DNA from 4 places in the Paenibacillus sp. FJAT-27812 genome. Region 1 is predicted to be linked to each of the others. Evidence: riboswitches for the same ligand, from Rfam matches in the RefSeq annotation. Region 1 holds a riboswitch; each other region holds the start of a gene.
What was found. Region 1 has a riboswitch for cobalamin ahead of ADU23_RS17720 (S-layer homology domain-containing protein). Riboswitches for the same ligand answer to the same signal wherever they lie in the genome.
Positions count from the first base shown of each region.

Region 2: another riboswitch for cobalamin. It lies ahead of ADU23_RS22760 (ABC transporter substrate-binding protein); the one in region 1 lies ahead of ADU23_RS17720 (S-layer homology domain-containing protein).
Region 3: another riboswitch for cobalamin. It lies ahead of ADU23_RS29740 (DUF4430 domain-containing protein); the one in region 1 lies ahead of ADU23_RS17720 (S-layer homology domain-containing protein).
Region 4: another riboswitch for cobalamin. It lies ahead of metE (5-methyltetrahydropteroyltriglutamate--homocysteine S-methyltransferase); the one in region 1 lies ahead of ADU23_RS17720 (S-layer homology domain-containing protein).

Region 1 is NZ_LIGH01000001.1:4,193,209-4,198,251, forward strand. It holds gene ADU23_RS17715 (methyl-accepting chemotaxis protein) at 1-1,837, shown strand, start outside; cobalamin riboswitch at 1,990-2,192, shown strand; gene ADU23_RS17720 (S-layer homology domain-containing protein) at 2,369-5,043, shown strand, end outside.
Region 2 is NZ_LIGH01000001.1:5,396,315-5,401,357, forward strand. It holds gene ADU23_RS22745 (heavy metal translocating P-type ATPase) at 1-731, shown strand, start outside; gene ADU23_RS22750 (sulfite exporter TauE/SafE family protein) at 728-1,414, shown strand; gene ADU23_RS22755 (FixH family protein) at 1,423-1,866, opposite strand; cobalamin riboswitch at 2,080-2,230, shown strand; gene ADU23_RS22760 (ABC transporter substrate-binding protein) at 2,376-3,362, shown strand; gene ADU23_RS22765 (FecCD family ABC transporter permease) at 3,403-4,404, shown strand; gene ADU23_RS22770 (heme ABC transporter ATP-binding protein) at 4,401-5,043, shown strand, end outside.
Region 3 is NZ_LIGH01000001.1:6,890,650-6,895,692, forward strand. It holds gene ADU23_RS29730 (ABC transporter ATP-binding protein) at 1-923, opposite strand, end outside; gene ADU23_RS29735 (energy-coupling factor transporter transmembrane component T) at 914-1,783, opposite strand; gene ADU23_RS29740 (DUF4430 domain-containing protein) at 1,780-2,550, opposite strand; cobalamin riboswitch at 2,733-2,932, opposite strand; gene ADU23_RS29745 (DHA2 family efflux MFS transporter permease subunit) at 3,055-4,488, opposite strand; gene ADU23_RS29750 (TetR/AcrR family transcriptional regulator) at 4,546-5,043, opposite strand, start outside.
Region 4 is NZ_LIGH01000001.1:3,710,392-3,715,434, forward strand. It holds gene kduI (5-dehydro-4-deoxy-D-glucuronate isomerase) at 1-722, shown strand, start outside; gene ADU23_RS15685 (DeoR/GlpR family DNA-binding transcription regulator) at 748-1,542, shown strand; gene kduD (2-dehydro-3-deoxy-D-gluconate 5-dehydrogenase KduD) at 1,546-2,301, shown strand; cobalamin riboswitch at 2,533-2,727, shown strand; gene metE (5-methyltetrahydropteroyltriglutamate--homocysteine S-methyltransferase) at 2,877-5,043, shown strand, end outside.

The DNA.
Region 1 (5,043 bases):
GGTCTTATCGCTCTCCCGTACGCTTGAGCATGTGACGGAGCAGGATTTGAATAGAGGCATCGTATTCCAAGACGGGACAAGCTGGAATCATGACACGCTTAAGCAGCATTTGTTCAACGATGAGCTGACCGTTAATCCCCAAAGCGAGCAGTCAGCCGCAAACAGGATCAAAGACACAGCGTACGCTTCAAAGGAGGCGGTTTTGTATAATGGCGAAACGATTCCGCTCTCTCAGTACGAATTGAAATACGATAGCGCTTACGATCGATATACGGATGACCGTTGGCAGGGCATTCTGGATAGCTTTATGAACGAAGAGGATGTCATTTACGCGATGGCGGCTGCCTATTCGGACAACCCAAGCTACGCAGGCTATATTGCAACGCATAATAGTATTTATAGCAAATTAGGAGAAGCGTCCAAGGATGCTTGGGGAGATGAGGGCTTTCTTAGCCAAAACTACCGGGCCAACCGTGTTTTTAATGATCAAACAGGTTATAACGCCGTCATGAATACGAATACGGATGAGGTCTATTTGCAAAAATATGACCGTCTTATCGATGGACGAACAGTAGAGGCATGGGATATCTCTTATCCGCTTATGATAGACGGCAAGCATTGGGGCGCCGTTCGCGTCGCCGTATCCAAGGAGAAGGCGGATGCGCTCATAGCAGCCGAGAGGACCAAAGTACTGCTGCAATTCGGCGGCTTAATGGTCGTTGTTCTAGTCATCTTGTTTCTTCTATCGCAGCTGGTCGTTGGACGAAAGCTTCGCAGCATCGTGCGTGCCGCTGTCAATCTTAACTCTAGCGAAGCCGATCTTACTTACCGCATAGAGGTAAAGGGAGATGATGAAATTTCGCGGCTGGCGGAGGAGGTCAATCGGTTTATCGAGCATATGCAAAGCCTGATGCGGGCGATTCGAAACAATTCCGCTTCCGTATCGGAGCTTGCCGGCAAATTAAGCGCAGGCTCGCACCAGAGCAGAGAGCTCTCTTCGCAGCTAGCTTCTGCCGTGAACGAAATGGCGCTAGGCGCAGAAAATCAAGCAGTTGGCGCAGATGAGGCTGCCAGATCGATGGAGGAGATGGCGGCTAGCGTGGGAAGAATTGCACATTCATCGAATGTGATGGCGGAAGCGTCTGGCGATATGCTGCATGCAGCCGAGCTGGGCCATGAAAAGTCGGACAAAGCCGTTGTGCAAATGGAAAGATTGGGCGCAGCCACCGCTTCCATCTCACATGTCATTGGGCAGCTTAATGAGCGTTCTTCTGAAATTCAAGAAATGGCAGGAACAATATCGGCGATTGCTAGCCAGACCAATTTGCTGGCACTGAACGCTGCGATCGAGGCGGCACATGCCGGTGAATATGGCCTTGGCTTCTCGGTCGTTTCGAATGAAATTAGAAAGCTGGCGGAGCAGGCTTCGGCACATGCCGGACATATTGCGGAGACGATCGATCAAGTGCTAGCCTTGACAGCAAATGCGGTAGGTGCCGTAAATACCGGCGATCAGGAAATGGAGCAGGGATTGGAAACCGTGCAAGAGCTGAAGGCATCGTTTGATTCGTTATGGAACGAATCACGCTTAGTTGCAGCGCAAATACAAGACGTTTCCGCATCAACCGAGGAAATGGCGGCAGGCAGCGAACAGGTCAGCGCATCCGTTGATACGATGGCACAGGTAGCCAAAGCAACCTCCAGCCACGCTCTGCAATCGGCAGCGGATACCGAGCGGCAAAATCAGCTTGCTGCTGAGACACTGGCACTTGCGTCGTCGGTAAATGAGCTGGCGGAGGAGCTTCAGCGGTCGATTGAGCGATTTAGGATTGAATAGCTGAGTGCGAAAATAACATAATTTTATATTTTTCCTAAGATAGTGAAGTAATGGTTAGATATCATACTATCCATCAATGAATTGTTGCTTTTTCGCTGTGTTAGGTATAGACAAACCATCTCCATTCCTTGTATGATCTTTAGTACAAATGAATATAACGAAGGAAATATGGTGCTCTATGCTTAGTAGTTGGCTATAGAGCTTAATAGGGAAGTTCGGTGCAATTCCGTCGCGGTCCCGCCACTGTAAATGAAGAGTATCTCGTCAAAATGCCACTGGATAATCAATGATCTGGGAAGGCGACGAGGAACGATGACTCATGAGCCAGGAAACCTGCCAATTTCTTAAGTTTCTAGTTCTTCGGGTGGAGAGAAAAAGAAACAGTCTAATTGGCGACTTATGCGTAATATTTACGTTTAAACGCCATTGCTTATGTGTGTTCGCATGCTTGCATGCATGTTTATTGAAAGCCGTCCTCCTAGGGCGGCTTTTATTTGTTTGAACATAATTTATTGAAGAGAGAGGTTACTAATGAAAACTCAAGCATTATCGCAAAAATTATTAGCTTTAATATTGAGCTTAACCGTATTTATCACTGCGGCAAGCTCAGCGTTTTTGCCAGCGGCCAAGGTTGCTGCAGAGGATGCAAATCCTGATTTAGGTCCGTTTACCATTTATGACTTGCTTCCAGCTCCTGGTCAGTTTGTCAATGAATCCGGTTTTGGCGGCATTGGGGACGTAAATCAAAGTTGGAATAACAATGTGTTATCAAGCGGCGTGTCTTTAGGCGGCTTTGGTGGTGCTGTCGTATTTAAAACAAATGCACCGGTTCAAAACAGTAAGGATCACCCTTACGGCGTGGATTTTACGGTTTACGGAAATGCTTTTAGTGGATTTGAGGAGCCAGGAGCAGTTGCTGTCGCACAAGACGATGGAACAGGCAAACCGGCAAAGTGGTACTATATCGCAGGTTCAGAGCATTATGAGGATTCAACGATCTGGGATTATGCAACGACATACACGAATCCTGATCCAGAATTCGCTGCACCAAACGGCTTGAACGTACCTTGGGCGGATAACGAAGGTGCGACAGGTTTTATTAAGACTAATAGTTTTCATAAACATTCCTATTATCCCATTCCGGCAAATTATCCATTAGCACAGCCTGCAATCGATAATTTGGCTCGGACTTATTCGGGAGTGAAAATTACTACTCGAAATACGGCTTTTGGATATACAGATACTCATTCCAATGGCAGTGCCCCTTATAATGTAGCAGGAAATCCCTATGTACCAGCAAACGCTAAAGGTGAAGGAATTGACATTAGCTGGGCTGTTGATGAGAACGGCATGCCGGTTAATTTAGAAAGCATTGATTTTATTAAAGTCTATACTGCCGTACAGATTGACGGAGGTCCTTTTGGTGAAATAAGTACAGAAGTGACTTCACTACAACTGCATGATGCAGACAGCGCAATTGAACAAACGCCAAGCCTAAGCTCGATCACCTTGGCAGGTATCGAACATGGTTCTGGTTCCAAGGAAGTTACGATACAGGACAGTGTTTATGTCTATAAAGATATTAAAGTGAACGCTGACACGATAAAGGTAACTGCTAATACAACCAAAAAAGTCGATCAGCTTTTCGTAAATAACACGAGTGGTGCGGTTAACACGCCAGTCGATAAAATATTGACGCTAAACGAAAAAAAACCCCGTATTGTACGGGTTATTGCCCAAGAAGGTAACAAAGAGCCTAGAATTTATTACTTAAGTATTTTAAAGGGTTCTGAAAAAGTAGATTCTGCCATTAACAATGCAGCGAAGTATATCAAAAGCAAAGGCGTCACTTCTGAGTGGCAAGCCCTTGCCCTTGCACAAGCTGGACAAAAAACACCGGCAGCTTACTACGAGCAGCTTGTTGCTAATTTAAAGAAAACAAATAATACGTTTACTTTTGTAACGGATTATGCACGTTTTTCAATGGCTATTACGGCGTTAGGCTATGACGCAGAAGATTTTGCAAGCTATAATTTAATTGAAAAGATATATAATCACAAAGGGATTGTTAGCCAAGGATTGAATGGACCTTTATACAGTCTAATTGCTTTGGACTCAGGTAACTATAAACTGCCGGAAGATTCTTTGTGGACGCGAGATAAACTAGCAGAAGCTATTGTTAACAAGCAATTGCCTGATGGCGGTTTTGCATGGGGCGGTTCAAATAGCGAAGCAGATATGACGGCAATGGCTCTTATTGCGCTTGCGCCATACATGGATAAAGTAGATGTGAAGACAGCGGGCGAGAAAGCCATACATTGGTTGTCTATAAATCAAAAAACACATGGCGGTTATGGCGGAGAAAGCAGTGAAAGCATTTCACAGGCTATAATCGGGCTTACTGCTCATGGAATTGATCCAACAGGCGTAGCCTTTACTAAAAATGGAATAAACCTTCTCGATAAGCTGTTAAGCTTTGCACAAGCAGATGGCGGGTTTTCGCATTTATTAACTGGAAAAAGCAATGGCATGGCGACGGAACAAGCTTTACAGGCTTTAGACGCGTATAGCCTATTCGCCAATAAAAAAGGTAGATTGTACAATTTTGCCGGAAGAGTAATGCCAGGCGTTGCTTTTGCTGTTGATGTCGCGGTTGATATTGAAGGTCCGCAGGCGAATATAGCAACAGGTACTGCAAATGGGTACAGCGCTCTTGATGCTCTAAAAGATCTTACGGCTGATCAAAAAATAGCTCTTCAAGTTACAACACATCCTTCTTTTGGCGATTATGTAACTTCTATTGCTGGAATCAGTGAAAAAACGTACCAAGGTTATGACGGTTGGCAGTATGCAATCAAGAGAAATGGTGAATGGATTACACCTTCAGTTGGCATTGCTGATTTTGTACTAGAGGAATCTGATCACCTTACTGTATATTACGGTGATTTTGATACTCAGTTTGTTCATGCTGTTACAACTGCTCCAAGCTCGCCTAAAGCAGGCCAACCTTTTTCCGTAACAGTAAGCAAGGAAGGCTGGGATTGGAATAATCATGTGCCTGTGGTTACTCCTGCGGCAGGGGCAAAAGTTACGATTGGCAGTCAATCAGCATTAGCGGATGATAATGGTGTAGCTGCGTTCCCTAATGGAATCGGAACGGCAGGCTTAAACAACGGAGAAGTTACGCAATATCGTTCGGATAACTC
Region 2 (5,043 bases), 1.2 Mb from region 1:
TCGAAGCGGTCGTTCTGGATCGGCGCTTTGCAATAGGCAATGCCAGATTTGCGGCTGAGCGGAATTGGGTTGTGAGCGGTGCCGCTGCCGCATTCGCCAAGCAGCGCGAGAAATCCGGTGAAACGGTGCTTTATGCCGCTTCGGATGGACATTGCGTTGGCGTAATCGCATTTAGCGATACGATCAAAGCCAATGCGAAAAATACGATCAAAGCGCTTAAGGCGCTTGGCGTTTCATCGATGCTTGCAACGGGCGATCATGAGGCGCCTGCGCTTGCGGCGGCCAAAGCCGTTGGCATCGCTAGCGTGCATGCTTCCATGCTGCCGGAGCATAAGGTTGAGCTAGTGGAGAAGTTGAAGCGCCGAGGCAAGCGGGTCGCTATGGCAGGCGACGGCTGGAATGACGCGCCCGCGCTCGCCGCTGCGGATGTGGGGCTCGCGATGGGAGAAGGGACGGACGCCGCGCTGAGCGCAGGTCACATGACCTTGTTATTCTCACGACTGCAAGCCATCCCTGAAGCGATCAAAATAAGCCGATTAACGATTCGAAATGTAAGGCAAAACTTAACCTTTGCCTTTATCTACAATGTAATCATCATTCCTTTTGCAGCTTTTGGTCTGCTGGAGCCTTGGATGGCGGGAACGGCTATGGCGCTTAGCTCCGTGTCGGTTGTCGCCAATGCGCTTCGGCTGACTGGCCAGCTTCGGCGCAAGGCTGGGACAAACGAATGACGATCACATGGCAGCAGGTTGGCTTTATTATTTTGACCGGATTGTTCAGCGCTCCGCATTGCATCGGGATGTGCGGGGGGATCGTGTCCGCCGTGTCGCTGAATTCTACTGCATCAGCCCAGAAATCGATGCTGCTTTATAATGCGGGACGAATCTTGTCTTATTCGCTATTAGGAGCTGTCATGGGAACGGTCGGCTCGTTTGTTGATGTAGCAGGCAAGCTGGCAGGCGTGCAGGGACTAGCGTCCATTATCGGCGGATGCTTCTTGCTGCTCTGGCTTTGGCGCAGGTTCCAGCTGCCCTTTATGAACCGATTGTCGGCCTTTCTCCACAAGCGATTGGTTGGAGGGGCGCAGCGCTCAGCGGGTCAAGAAACCGGGCATTTGCTCGCTACGGGCATCGCATTTGGCTTCTTGCCCTGCGGCTTGACTTATGCGATGCAAATGACAGCCGCCGCTACCGGCTCAGGCCTTGAAGGCGCAGCAGTCATGGCTTTGTTTGGCCTCTCCACTTTTCCGGCATTAGCTGCAGCTGCGTACATTGCTGCCTTCGCAAATAAAAAGTGGCGGCGGTTCATGCGCAAAGCGAGCGTTGCAACGGCAATTGCCGTAGGCGTCATTTCGATTTTGCGCGGGTTAGCCGTTAATGGCATCATCCCATCGATCAATCCTTGGCTTTGGTGATCTGCCGTTCAATGGATTGCCTTCAGCATCCTTACGATCGTATACGTTTGATCGCCTGTTTGAACCGTGACCGTTGCCTTCCACGTACCAGCCATCAACGGGACGCCGTCACCCGAATATTGTCCGGGTGACGCTTCGGTCATTTTGAACGCATAATCACCGCACACCATATCCATCATCTCAAGGTTGACGGATAAGCTTGCACCCTGCAACGCAGCGCCGGATTCGTCGGTAAGGTCGATCAAAAAGCGATTGCCGCGCAGCACCTTAGCCGGATACGGATTGATCGACCAAATGGCATGGCCGCTCCCGAGGGCGTGCTCCGTAATAGGCGGGGCTGCATCGCTTGGCTCGCTAAGCAAAGTGAATGCTGCTGCGACAAGAAGAGCTGCCCCAATGAGCAGGAAGAGGAATTTATATAGAGGCGAGGTTGATTTGGCATTAGGCTGCATGAAGATTGTACCTCCTTTGATCCAATGGATTTGGTCGTTGCCACTAATAATGAAGAGGCTTATTACGTTACCTATGCGGCAAAAGTCAGGAGCAGAACGCGCGGCATCGGTCATCAGAGCGACATGAGCGATGTTGGACAAATTTTAAGAGACGGTGTATATTAACTACGGATAATTTTATATTGTATAAATAGGTGCTGATGCGAAGTATTCTGACAAACAAAGTTCGAAGGTCGGAAATCGCATGAAGCTTAATAGGGAAGACCGGTGAGATACCGGCACGGACCCGCCACTGTAAGGAATAGCAGCAAGCAGCATGCTGTGATGTCCGAGTCAGAAAATCTGCCTATTTACATAACGCTTATACCTACGTGGACTTGGGGAGAGTGCTTTGGAAGCTTGCCGCTTGGATGATTGAGTAGAGCGCGTATGAGAGCATTTCTGGCACTATTGTCAGAGATGCTTTTTTTATTTTATACGAAAAAAACATATAGGGGAGTAACGTTAAAATGAATGAAAAAAAACGCAATATGACGAAGATTCTGTTTGGTTTGCTGTTAGCGATGCTGCTAGTTTTTACAGCAGCTTGCGGAGCGAGCAGCGACAAGGAGAACAAGCCTAGCAATTCACCGGCCAATACGGAGCAAACGGCTACGCCGGCGCCATCGGATAACACTACCGCATATCCGCTTACATTAAAAGACGATACGGGAACGGAGATCACGTTCGCGCAAGCGCCGACTAAGGTTGTTACGCTCGTGCCTAGTGAAACGGAAGCCATTTACGCGATTGGCTCTGGCGAGCAGGTCGTAGGCGTCGATCAATATAGCAATTATCCGGAGGAAGCAGCATCTAAGCCTAAAGTAGGCGACATGACGACTAATATCGAAGCGGTAGCCGCGCTTGATCCTGATCTTGTGCTGGCTTCATCATCGATGAATACGGAAGCCATCACGAAGCTTCGCGAATTGAAAATTCCGGTGTTCGCGTCTGATCCGCTTACCTATGATGCCGTTATTGCCAAAATCGAAAATTTAGGTCATATTATGAATAAACAAACGGAAGCGGCTGCTGTCGCTGAGCATATGCGCGCAGTTAAGCAGCAGGTAACGGATGCAGTGAAAGACGCTGACAAAAAGAATGTATATTTGGAGTTTTCCGTAGGCTGGACAGTAGGTTCCGGCACTTTCCTCGATGAGCTGCTGACGCTTGCAGGAGGCAAAAACATTGCCGCCGGGTCGCCGGGCTGGTATGAAATTAGCGCAGAGGAAGTCGTTAAACAAAATCCTGAGCTCATCATCTATCCTGCTTTGAAGGAGGAGCCGAATCCGATCGTCGTTGGCATTGAAAGCCGCCCAGGCTGGGATGTCATCGATGCGGTGAAAAATAAACACATGCACGCGGTAACTGAGGACCCGCTCGTACGTGTTGGGCCTCGCCTTGCCGAGGGCTTGCTTGAGCTTGCTAAAGTCATTCACCCGGATCTCGTAAAATAATCAAATGACCTATAAATTAGTTTGGTATGGAGGAGCAGCTATGCTCCTTCTTGCTGTTTCTATCGTTGTAAGTTTATCAATTGGCTCGGCCGGCATTTCGCTCGGTGACGTGTGGGGCATCCTCGTTCATCAGCTGCCATGGCTTGCGGATAAGCCGGTTTCTTACACGCCCGGTCAAATAGCAATCGTTACCCAAATAAGGCTCTCGCGCGTTCTGCTTGCTGTCCTCGTAGGCGCATGCCTTGCGCTTGCAGGGACCGGCTTTCAAGGCGTGCTGCGCAATCCGTTAGCCGATCCATATACGTTAGGCGTCGCTTCCGGAAGCTCGGTGGGCGCCGCATTTATCATTTTGTTCGGACTGCAAACGGTGCTTGGCATATGGTCGATCCCGCTTGTGGCCTTCGGTACCGGAACGGTCACGCTGCTTGGCGTCTTTTGGCTGTCGCGCAGCAAAGGTGTCATGCATATTGAAACGCTTATCCTCTCAGGTGTCATTATTCAATCTTTTCTTGGCGCTTTCGTTTCGTTTATGGTTTCGATGTCGGAGGGGGTTGTCAACCAGATTTTGTTCTGGTTGATGGGCTCGCTTGCGATGCGGAGCTGGGAAAATGTCTATATGCTAATTCCGTTTCTGCTCGTTGGATTTCCTCTGCTGCTCGCCTATGGCCAGCCTCTTAATTTGTTCGTGCTTGGCGAGCGGCATGCTGCCCATCTAGGCGTACGCGTCGAGCGAACGAAACTGATCGTGTTAATCAGCTCGACGCTGCTAACCGCGGCAGCGGTTTCCGTTTCCGGCGTTATTGGCTTCGTGGGGCTTGTGGTACCGCATTTGATCCGTCTGCTGGTAGGCCCCGACTATCGCTTGATAACGCCTTTGTCTGCCATCGGCGGCGGCGTGTTCGTCCTCTGGGCGGATACGCTGGCAAGAATGGCGTTGACGCCAAAAGAAATTCCGCTTGGAGTCGTTACGGCTCTGATCGGCGCCCCATTCTTCGCTTATTTGCTGCATAGACGGAAGCTGAAGCAAGGAGGGATGAGATGATCGAGGCACATAACATCATACAAACCGTACAAGGAAGGATCGTGCTGAACGGGCTTTCCTGTTCCTTTCAAAAAGGACGCATGTACGGCATTATTGGTCCCAACGGGGTAGGCAAATCGACGCTGCTGCAGCTGCTCTCGGGCGTTGATCAGCCTAAGCAAGGGGAAGTGCTGCTTGCAGGGCAAAATATAGCATCATATCCCCGCAAACAGCTGGCTAAGAAGATGGCGGTGCTGGAGCAAAGCGGGCTGCCGCCCGTTGGATTCTCAGTGCGCGAGGTCGTCGGGATGGGGAGATTTCCTTTTCAAAACTGGCTTGGGGGCGAAGAGCAGGACAGCGAGTCGATCATTGACAGGGCTTTAACCGCAATGGGTCTTAAGGAGCTTGAGCATCGCAAGATGGATCAGCTAAGCGGCGGAGAAAGGCAGCGCGTAGCACTCGCAAAGCTGATGGCGCAAGAGCCTTCTATTATTTTGCTGGACGAGCCGACTACCTATTTGGATATTGGCTTTCAGGTGCAGCTGCTGGATACGGTAAGGGCATGGCAGAGAGAGCGCGATCTTACGGTTATCGCCGTGCTCCATGACTTGAATTTGGCTTCCCTCTACTGCGATGAGCTTGTCGTGCTTCATCAAGGCA
Region 3 (5,043 bases), 2.7 Mb from region 1:
GTTAGCAGCCGCTGACTCGGATCAAGCGTGCTGCTGACGCGCTCGCCATTCTGATGCGATAAGTCCGGCTTTAATCCGCCTTGGCCTGCTAGCCACTGCTTGCCTTCGCGTACCGTTAGCGGAATTTCTTGCGCCGCAAAAGGCTTGCCTGCCGCTTGCGCTGACAAAAACAGCTTCGCAACGGACGGTAAATACGACAGATCATTTGTCGATTCATCCGCACCGATTGCTTCGCAAAGCTCTCTTGGGGCAGCGTCGTGCTTTACCCTGCCTCCCTCCAGCATCACGATCCGATCCGCAAGCGGGATAACATCCTCGAGCCGATGCTCGCTAATAATAACCGTCATCGACATCTCTTGATTCAGGCGATAGAGAAGCTGCAAAAAATCACGGGCAGCAACCGGGTCAAGCTGCGAGGTCGGCTCATCGAGCAGGAGCAGCTTCGGCTGAAGCAGCAATACGGAAGCTAGGTTAATCAGCTGCTTCTGCCCTCCCGATATTTCATGCACGGACTTATAAAGCAGCTCCTCAAGCCCGAAGAAATGGCTCATTTCAGCTAGACGCTTGCGCATGACTGCCTGATCATAACCGACATTCTCCATTGAAAAGGCAAGTTCATGCCACACCTGATCCATAACGATTTGGTTATCAGCATTTTGAAACACCATGCCGATTTGCTCTGCTGCTTCAATCGCAGGCAGCTCCGCAAGCAATGTGCCGTTATATCTAACAGACCCCGATTGCTTGCCTACCGGAAGCGTCTCTTTTTTTAAATGCCGAAGCAGCGTCGTTTTGCCACATCCTGAAGCGCCGCACAAAACAACAAACTCACCCTGCTTCACATGAAACGAAACGTCATCAAGCGCTGCCCCCTTTGCTTCGGGATAACGGAACGTCAAATTGTTTACTTGAATCACTTCCATGACCTTCTCTCCATTCCTTCGAGTACGACCGGCGTTAACAAAAAGGCACAGTAGCACGCATAGGCAAAGCCTTCCCCTCGGTGAAATTGCATCGTTTCAAGCCGCGGGTATATGGTCAGCACGCCAAAGCCCTGCACCCAGCCCCATACGCACACAATGCCCATCGCCGCCAAAAACAAAAGCGTGTATACGTCCCTTCGATCCATGCGGTAAATGACGTATGAGCTTCGCTTGGCTGCGCCATAGCCGCGCGCCTTCATCGAATCTGCCGTCTGCAGCGCCTCCTCAAGCGACCATGTGAGCAGCACGCGAATGAGCAGCATGCCATCCTTGCAGCGCTTGCGCAGGCTGCCTTCCATAATCGATACGCCCTTCGTCCGCTGTACGGTCGTTATTTGCTCCAGCCTCCGCAAAAACAGCGGCACGAAGCGGATCGACATCGACGTGAGCAGAGACGTTCGCGGCAGCGCGCGAGAGAACAAATACATCCACTTATCGGTCGTGACAATAAACTGAAACGATACGAAGGTGAGCAGTATCCCAAGTAATGAAAGCATCATCGTCACGCCATACAAAATCGCTTCCAGCGTAATCGGCTGATCCATGAAATAAAATAAAATATGTCTGCCGCGATGCGAAAAAAGCGGATTTAGAACGGCGACGAAGCCGCCCATCAGCACATAATAAGGAAGCAGCCTAAGCAGCCGCTTCCCTTCGCCGTGAATGATAATAACTAGCGTAACCGCAGCAAGAGAGGTCACGAGAAATACAGGATGGAAGAGCAGCATGCTAAAGGCTATGACGCCCGCGTAATAGCTGAAGCTCGTAATCGGATGTACGGAACCAAAGGCGGTGTTCATTCATATTCAGCTCCTAGATCCTTGCCGAGATCAATCGTATACAACCACTCAATAACGTCGCCTTCTTTAAGTTCATAGGCGCCTGCGCTTTTGTTCGGAAACTCGCCGTTAACCCTGTACATCCAGCCGCTCTTTGCACCGTGGTCGAACTCATAGACGTTATCGATTCCTTCGATATAAGCTGTCGCTTTTAATCCTTTATACTCCATTTGAATTTTATTTTTTCGTGTAATTCTCTTCAACACGTCAAGCACCGTATCATCTTTTTTCAGCTCAACCGCGGTAGGATCAAGCACAGTCCCCGTTTCTTCGTCCGCAATGATCGAAATGGTGACGATATTGGCTGGCTGCGGCGCTTTGGTTCGCGCCGGTTTCTCCGTCTTAACGGGCTGTGCCGTAGCGCTTGGTTTCGCTATAGGCTGATTTTTCTGATCCTTGGCAGGAGGAGCGACAGTCGGCTTAGGCGTTGGCTTGGCTGCCCCCGGCTTATCGCTTGCGGCAGCTGTAGCTTTGTCTTTCCCTGCGCTTTCTGTTTCTGCCGGCGTTTCGGTCGGCGCTGCAGTCTGCGTTTGCTCCGCCGTCACGCTAGAAGCTGTAGGCTGCTCTACATTTCCGTCATTTGCTTCTTGCTCTGTTTGTGCCTTGCTGCTCTCTTGCGTTTGATTCGGCTCCACTTTCGCCTGTTGCCCTTGAGCGGCGCAGCCAGCTAATAAACTAATCATTAACAGGAGTACGATTATGCCGAAAAACCATTTTTTACTGTTCATTGCTGTCAACTTATTTCTACTCCCTCTCATCCAACTATCCAAAAGACGTTAAAAAATAAAAAAAAGACCCCTAAATGAAAGGGATCTGCATGTCTAATAAAAGATCGGCACAGCATTTTAAAATGATATCATGCGTTCTGCTTGACGATTGCGCCTCCACATTCTTATCCCCCGAAGAATGAGAAACAAAATAAGAAAAGGCAGGTCTCCTGGCTCGTGCGTCATCACGCTTCCCAGCCTTCCCATCCAGTAAGAGGACAGTGGCATGTTAGGGTAGAAGCGCTCTTCACATACAGTGGCGGGACCGCGCCGGCCTTGCACCGGACTTCCCTTTTAAGCAAACAAAGCAAGCTCTGTCTGCACCTTTTCTATATCTTTATTTGATTGTTGAATCAATCATATCGGGATTGCCGGGGTTTGTCTATAACAGAATGGCAGCTAGCAGCAAAGAAGATTCGATCGCACGTGGCAACCGAATCTTCTTGTACACAAAACTATTATCTATTAATGCTGCTTGCTAACATGGACCCGTTTAATGAAGAAAGCGACGACCAAACCAACAATCGCAACGATCATGGCAAAGATAAACGCATCCGATATGCCCGCTGTCATCGCTAGCGGCGCATTTGCAGGATCTGCCACGCCCTTCATAAAGTCTTTCATACCTGCCGTCATGATGCTCACGGCAACCGCTGTTCCGATCGCGCCAGCTACCTGCTGCAGCGTGTTCATAATCGCCGTTCCGTCCGGGTACAGCTCGCGCGGCAGTTGATTAAGGCCGTTGGTTTGCGCAGGCATCCATACCATGGAGATCCCGATCATCAAGCAGGAATGAAGAACGATGATAAGTGTAATCGTTGATGCCGTCGTAATGCCCGAGAAAAACCAAAGCACGGCTGCGACGATAACAAGACCTGGAATAACGAGCCATTTCGGTCCGAATTTATCGAACAAGCTGCCCATAATCGGAGACATAATACCGTTTAATAGTCCGCCTGGCAGCAAAATGAGTCCTGCCGTTAATGCGCTAAGCCCAAGCCCGCTGATCAGGTACATCGGCAATACGAGCATCGAAGACAAAATAACCATCATACAAATAAATACCATTAGCGTACCTACGACGAACATCGGATGCTTAAATGCCCGCAGGTTCATCATCGGCTGCTTCATTCTCAATTGACGAACCGCGAATAAGATAAGCGCTAAAATACCGATGACCATGGAAACAATGACTTTTGTGCTGCCCCATCCGCCTTCACCTTCGCCCGCGCTGCTGAAAGCAAACACAATGCCGCCAAAGCCTAGCGTCGAGAATAGAAGAGACATGATATCAATTTTAGGCTTTGTAATCGTCGAGACGTTTTGCATGTACATCATACCGAACAACAAAGCAATAACTAAGAACGGCAGCGAAAGCCAGAAAATCCAGTGCCAGCTCAAGTTTTCAATAAGAAGACCTGCAATCGTAGGGCCTACAGCCGGTGCGACCATAATAACAAGCCCGATAACGCCCATCGCCGCTCCCCGCTTCTCGGCCGGGAAAATAATAAGGATCGTATTGAACATAAGCGGCAGCAGCAGCGCTGTGCCCACGGCTTGAATGACACGCGCCGTCATCAGAACTTCAAAGCTTGGCGCAAGCGCCGCTACTAGCGTGCCGAGCACGGAGAAGCTTAATGCAGCTATGAATAGCTGCCTTGTCGTAAACCATTGGAGCAATAATCCCGAGACCGGCACCAAAATACCGAGCGTCAGCAGGTATCCGGTCGTCAGCCATTGCACGGTCGGCGCGGTGATGTCGAATACGCGTATTAAATCGCTTAGCGCTACGTTTAGAGCCGTTTCACTGAACATGCCGATAAATCCGCTTAACAATAAGGAAATCATGATGGGGAGCACTCTATATTTCTGCCCCGTATTTTGCTGTGTTTCTGCCATTGTTGCTTGCAAGCTTTCCACTCTCCTACATTCTATCTATCTTTTATTTATGACCTCTCATAGAGATGGGCATTTATGAATCAAATACGGCACACACTTCGCCGCACTCATTAACGGCTGCTTATCCCGCTTCGTTATGGCGAGGATCAAAGCACCCTCCAGCAAGGAAACGAGCACCACGCTGACTTCCTCTGCTTTCTCTGCAACCATGCCAGTCTCAATCAAACGGTCGGAGATAACGGCCTGCCATGAGGCAAACACATCCTGACCGGCGGCTCTCAGCTTCTCGCTAATCGCCGACGTTTCGACCGCCATCCAGAAGCTAAACGGCATATAACCTTGGAAATCATATTGCTCGGCATCCTCTCCCATATCAAGCACGAATGCTTGTACCGCCTCGGAAGGGTCTTCGTATGCCGCAAATTTTGTTTTCCATCTCTCGATGACAAACGCCTTGGTGCAAGCAATGCATTCCAGCGCCAGCTCTTCCTTGCCATTGGGAAAATAATAATACAAAGAGCCTTTAGGACAGCTGCTCTCTTTAATAATTTGGCT
Region 4 (5,043 bases), 480 kb from region 1:
TGACCTATTCGCATTATGACCGGATGATTGTAGGCGGGGCGCTGCCGGTGAACGAAGCACTTGAACTGGAGGATGCGGCTACGCTGAAAACCGAATTTTTCTTGGAGCGCCGCGAAATTGGATTTTTGAATATTGGCGGCCCGGCTTCGATTTCCGTTGATGGAGAAGTATATGAGCTGAACAAGCTTGACGTGCTGTATGTCGGCAAAGGCAAACGCCAAGTGCTGCTCTCAAGCATTGACAAGGCGAACCCTGCGAAGCTTTATTTCTGCTCTGCGCTCGCGCATGCCGAGATCGCTACGCGCAAGATGACGATGGAGGAAGCGAATCCAACTCATCTTGGCTCGCAAGAAACTTCCAACGAACGTATTCTTTACAAATACATTCATGCAGACGGCATCCAAAGCTGCCAGCTTATGCTTGGCGTAACAAGCCTCAAAACAGGAAGCGTCTGGAACACAATGCCTTCGCATGTTCATGACCGCCGCATGGAAGCGTACTTGTACTTTGATATGAACGCTGACGCACGCGTATTCCACATGATGGGCGAGCCTTCGCAGACGAGACATCTGGTTGTAGCAAGCGAGCAAGCGATCATCTCGCCGCCTTGGTCGATCCACTCCGGCGTGGGGACGAGCAACTACACGTTCTGCTGGTCGATGGCAGGTGAGAACTATACCTTTACAGACATGGACGCGGTACCTGCAAGCGAGCTAAAATAGAAACATTCGCTACAGGGGGTGCACCATGCTTGCTGCTGAACGGCATCGTAAAATTATAGAAAAATTAGAGCAGCTTGGCGCGGTTAAGGTTTCCGAGCTAAGCGAGCAATTTGGCGTTACAGAAAAGACGGTTCGCGAGGACTTGGAGAAGCTCGAGGAGAAGGGACTTCTGAAACGAACGCATGGCGGAGCTGTCGTGGAGCAGGAGGGTGAAGATAGCCTTTATCCCTTGCAATTTCCAAACAGCAAGCATCAACAGGAGAAGTCGGCCATTGCGGCGCTTGCGCTCACCTGCATCGAGCCTAACGATATCATCGCGCTGGATGCGGGCAGCACGACGCTTGAGATGGCGAAGCGGCTGCCGAATATCCCCGTAACCGTGCTTACGAATGATCTGCTTATTATTCGGGAGCTGACCTTGAAGGATCAAGTTAGGCTCGTTATTCCCGGCGGCTACCGCCACAACAATCTGCTCATTGGCGCGGAATCGCAGGAGTGGATTAAACGGTTGAATGTCCATAAGCTGTTCCTATCCACCACGGGCATTCATTTGGAATACGGGCTTACGATCTTTACAGAGGAATTGTCGAAGCTGAAGAAGCTGTATTTGGAGAACGCCAAGACTGTCTATTGTCTGGCTGATCATAACAAATTCGACAAAGGCGCCTTGATTACTTTTGCTGAGCTGAGCGAGATTGACTATATCATTACCGATGATGGCATCTCGTCCGAGGTTGCAGCGAAATACGAGGCACTTGATATAAAGATGATGAAGGCGGAGCTTCCAGAAAGCGGGAAGCGTGCGAGAGGGAGGACATAACCGATGGGTTTGTTTGATTTAACGGGAAAAACAGCTATCGTAACGGGCGCAGGCCGTGGGCTTGGCGCAGCGATTGCGCTTGGACTAGCCGAGGCGGGCGCCGATGTGGCGCTTGTCACGAACAGCACGCCTGCTGACAAAGCAGCGGACGCCGTTCGGGCGCTGGGGCGCAAGGCGATTACGATCCAAGCCGATATTTCGGATCGCGCCAAGCTTGCGGGCATTATCGAACGTACGGTTGATGAACTGGGACGCATCGATATTTTGGTCAATAATGCCGGCATTATTCGCCGGACTCCTGCTGCTGAGCATAGCTATGAGGATTGGCAGGATGTGCTCGACGTTAACTTGAATTCGGTCTTTGTCCTTTCCCAGCTTGCGGGCAAGCATATGATCGAGCAAGGCTCCGGCAAAATCATTAATATCGCATCGATGCTCTCCTTCCAAGGGGGGATTAACGTTCCTGGTTATACATCCAGCAAACATGCGGTAGCAGGGCTCACCAAAGCGCTTGCTAGCGAATGGGCGGGCAAAGGCTTGCAAGTGAATGCGATTGCGCCTGGATATATGAGCACGGACAATACGGAAGCGCTTCGTGAGGACCCGGTGCGCAGCGCCCAAATTTTGCAGCGCATCCCTGCGGGACGCTGGGGAACGTCTGAGGATTTGATTGGCCCGGCCGTATTTTTGTCCTCCGCTGCCTCTGATTATATGAATGGTCATATATTGGCAGTAGACGGCGGTTGGTTAGTTAGGTAGAACGATTATAATAGGGCTTTCCCAGCGCAGCGCAGCCTGCGAGTGGGGAAGCCTTTTTTTCGTATAATACAGTTAATACATGCGTATAGTGCGAATTGTCGCTAAATTGGCGATATTATAGTATAATTACGTGTGCCATGCAGTAGTTGAGCTTGATATGCGTTACTTGCATGGAATGATTATTAATTCGAGTGTATGGTTATTCGTATTGCTAGCTGATAGCGATCAATAACTGAATAAGTGGAAATAGGTGCTCATGCTTAAGAGGCTTGAGCTTAAAAGGGAAGTCCGGTGCGATGCCGGCGCGGTCCCGCCACTGTAACAGAGGAGTCCAAGCGTTGATGCCACTGATCCGAGCGGATTGGGAAGGCAAGCTGAAGATGATGATACTGGAGCCAGGAGACCTGCCTATTTGAACGACACTGCTTTTACCTACGGGAGATAGGGAGGTGTTAAGACAGGACCGCTGTTTAATTTAACGACGGGCGTCTTTACCTTTGTTTCTTTTAAGGTAACGACGCCCTTTTTGCGTTCTTATTTTAACTTAATTACATTTATTAGGAGGAACATGGAGTATGAGTAAACTAAAAAGCAGCGTACTTGGTTATCCGCGTATCGGCGAAAACCGGGAATGGAAAAAAGCGCTTGAAGCATTTTGGAAAGGCGATTTGGAGGAGAGCGTTTTTCTTGAGACGCTGGAAGGCATTCGGTTGAACAACCTGAAGCTGCAAAAGGAAAAAGGCATTACCATCATCCCGGTTAATGACTTCACGCTGTATGATCAAATGCTGGATACTTCGGCGATGTTTGGCCTAGTGCCGGAACGTTTTGGCTATGAAGGGGGTCCTGTTCCTGTTAAAACGTATTATGCTATGGCAAGGGGCACGCAGCAGGCGCAAGCATGCGAAATGACCAAATGGTTCAACACTAACTACCACTATATCGTTCCTGAGCTTGCCGGCGCTAAACCCGTATTAACAGAAAACCGTCCATTGCTGGCGTACCGCGAAGCGAAGCAAAAGCTAGGCATTGAGGGCAAGCCGGTCATTATCGGACCTTACACCTTCCTAAAGCTCTCCAAAGGTTATGATGCGAAGCAGCTTCCGCAATTGGTAGAGCAGTTTGTACCGCTTTATGCGCAATTGCTTCAGGAGCTTGAGCAAGAGGGTGTGCAGTGGGTACAAATCGACGAGCCGATCCTTGTTACTTCGGTATCCGAGGACGAGATTAATTTGGTGCAATCCATTTATGAGCAGCTAAATGCGGCAGCGCCTGCGCTTCATATTTTGCTGCAAACGTATTTCGATGCAGTAGAGCATTATGAAGCCGTAGTGGGGCTTCCTGTGCAAGCGATCGGTTTGGATTTTGTTCATGGCTTGGAGAAAAACCTGCAAGCACTCGAGCAATTCGGATTCCCTCAGGACAAGCTGGCAGGTATCGGTCTTGTGGACGGGCGCAATATTTGGCGTTCAGACTACAAGCAAAAGCTTGCGCTGCTTGATAAAATTTCGGTTGCTATCGAGGCTGACCGCCTTATCATTCAATCGTCGAGCAGTCTGCTGCATGTGCCTGTAACGGCAAAGAACGAAAATAATTTGCCAGCTGAACTGCGTGAAGCGCTCGCTTTTGCTGAGGAGAAGCTAGACGAAATCGTATGGCTTAGCGAAGCGGCATTTGCCGTTGATACGGAAACAGCGGGTCTTCGTGCTGAGGAGCTTAAGCTAAACGGCGAGCGGATTCACAATTTGTCGGTATCGCCAGCCCGTAATCGCCAAGCAGCAGACGCGGCGGCAGTTGCCGCTCATCCGTCCGCTAGGCAAAAGCCTTTTGCAGAAAGACAGAAGCTGCAGCAGCATAAATGGAATTTGCCTCTCCTGCCAACAACGACGATCGGAAGCTTCCCGCAAACGCTGGATGTGCGTCAAGCAAGGCAGAAGTGGAGAAAGAATGAGCTTAGCTCGCAAGACTACGCTTCCTTCATTAATGGAAAAATTAAAAACTGGATCGAAATCCAAGAAGAGCTTAACATTGACGTACTCGTTCACGGTGAATTTGAGCGGACGGACATGGTTGAATTTTTCGGCGAGAAATTGGATGGTTTCGCCTTTACGCAGAACGGCTGGGTACAATCTTACGGCTCCCGCTGCGTGAAGCCGCCGGTTATTTACGGAGATGTCGTATTTACCGAGCCAATGACCGTAACCGAAAGCGTGTATGCGCAGTCGCTAACGGATCGTCCGGTGAAGGGGATGCTGACTGGCCCGATTACGATATTGAACTGGTCCTTTGCCCGCAACGATATTACGCGCGAGCAAGTGGCATACCAAATCGCGCTGGCATTGTCCGAGGAAGTAAAAGCGCTTGAGTCGGCTGGCATCGAGATGATCCAAGTGGATGAGCCGGCACTGCGTGAAGGCTTGCCGCTTAAGCGCAGCGACTGGGATGCTTATTTGAAATGGGGCGTGCATGCATTCCGCTTGTCCACATCAGATGTGCGCGACACGACGCAAATCCATACCCATATGTGCTATTGCGAGTTCCACGACATTATCGATTCGATCTTGGCGCTTGATGCGGACGTTATTTCCATTGAAACGTCACGCAGCCATGGCGAGCTGATTCACAGCTTCGAGGAGAACACCTATGACCAAGGGATCGGCCTTGGCGTATACGACATCCACAGCCCGCGCGTGCCGTCCGTTGAGGAAATGGTCAGCATGATCGAGCGTGCGATTAAAGTGC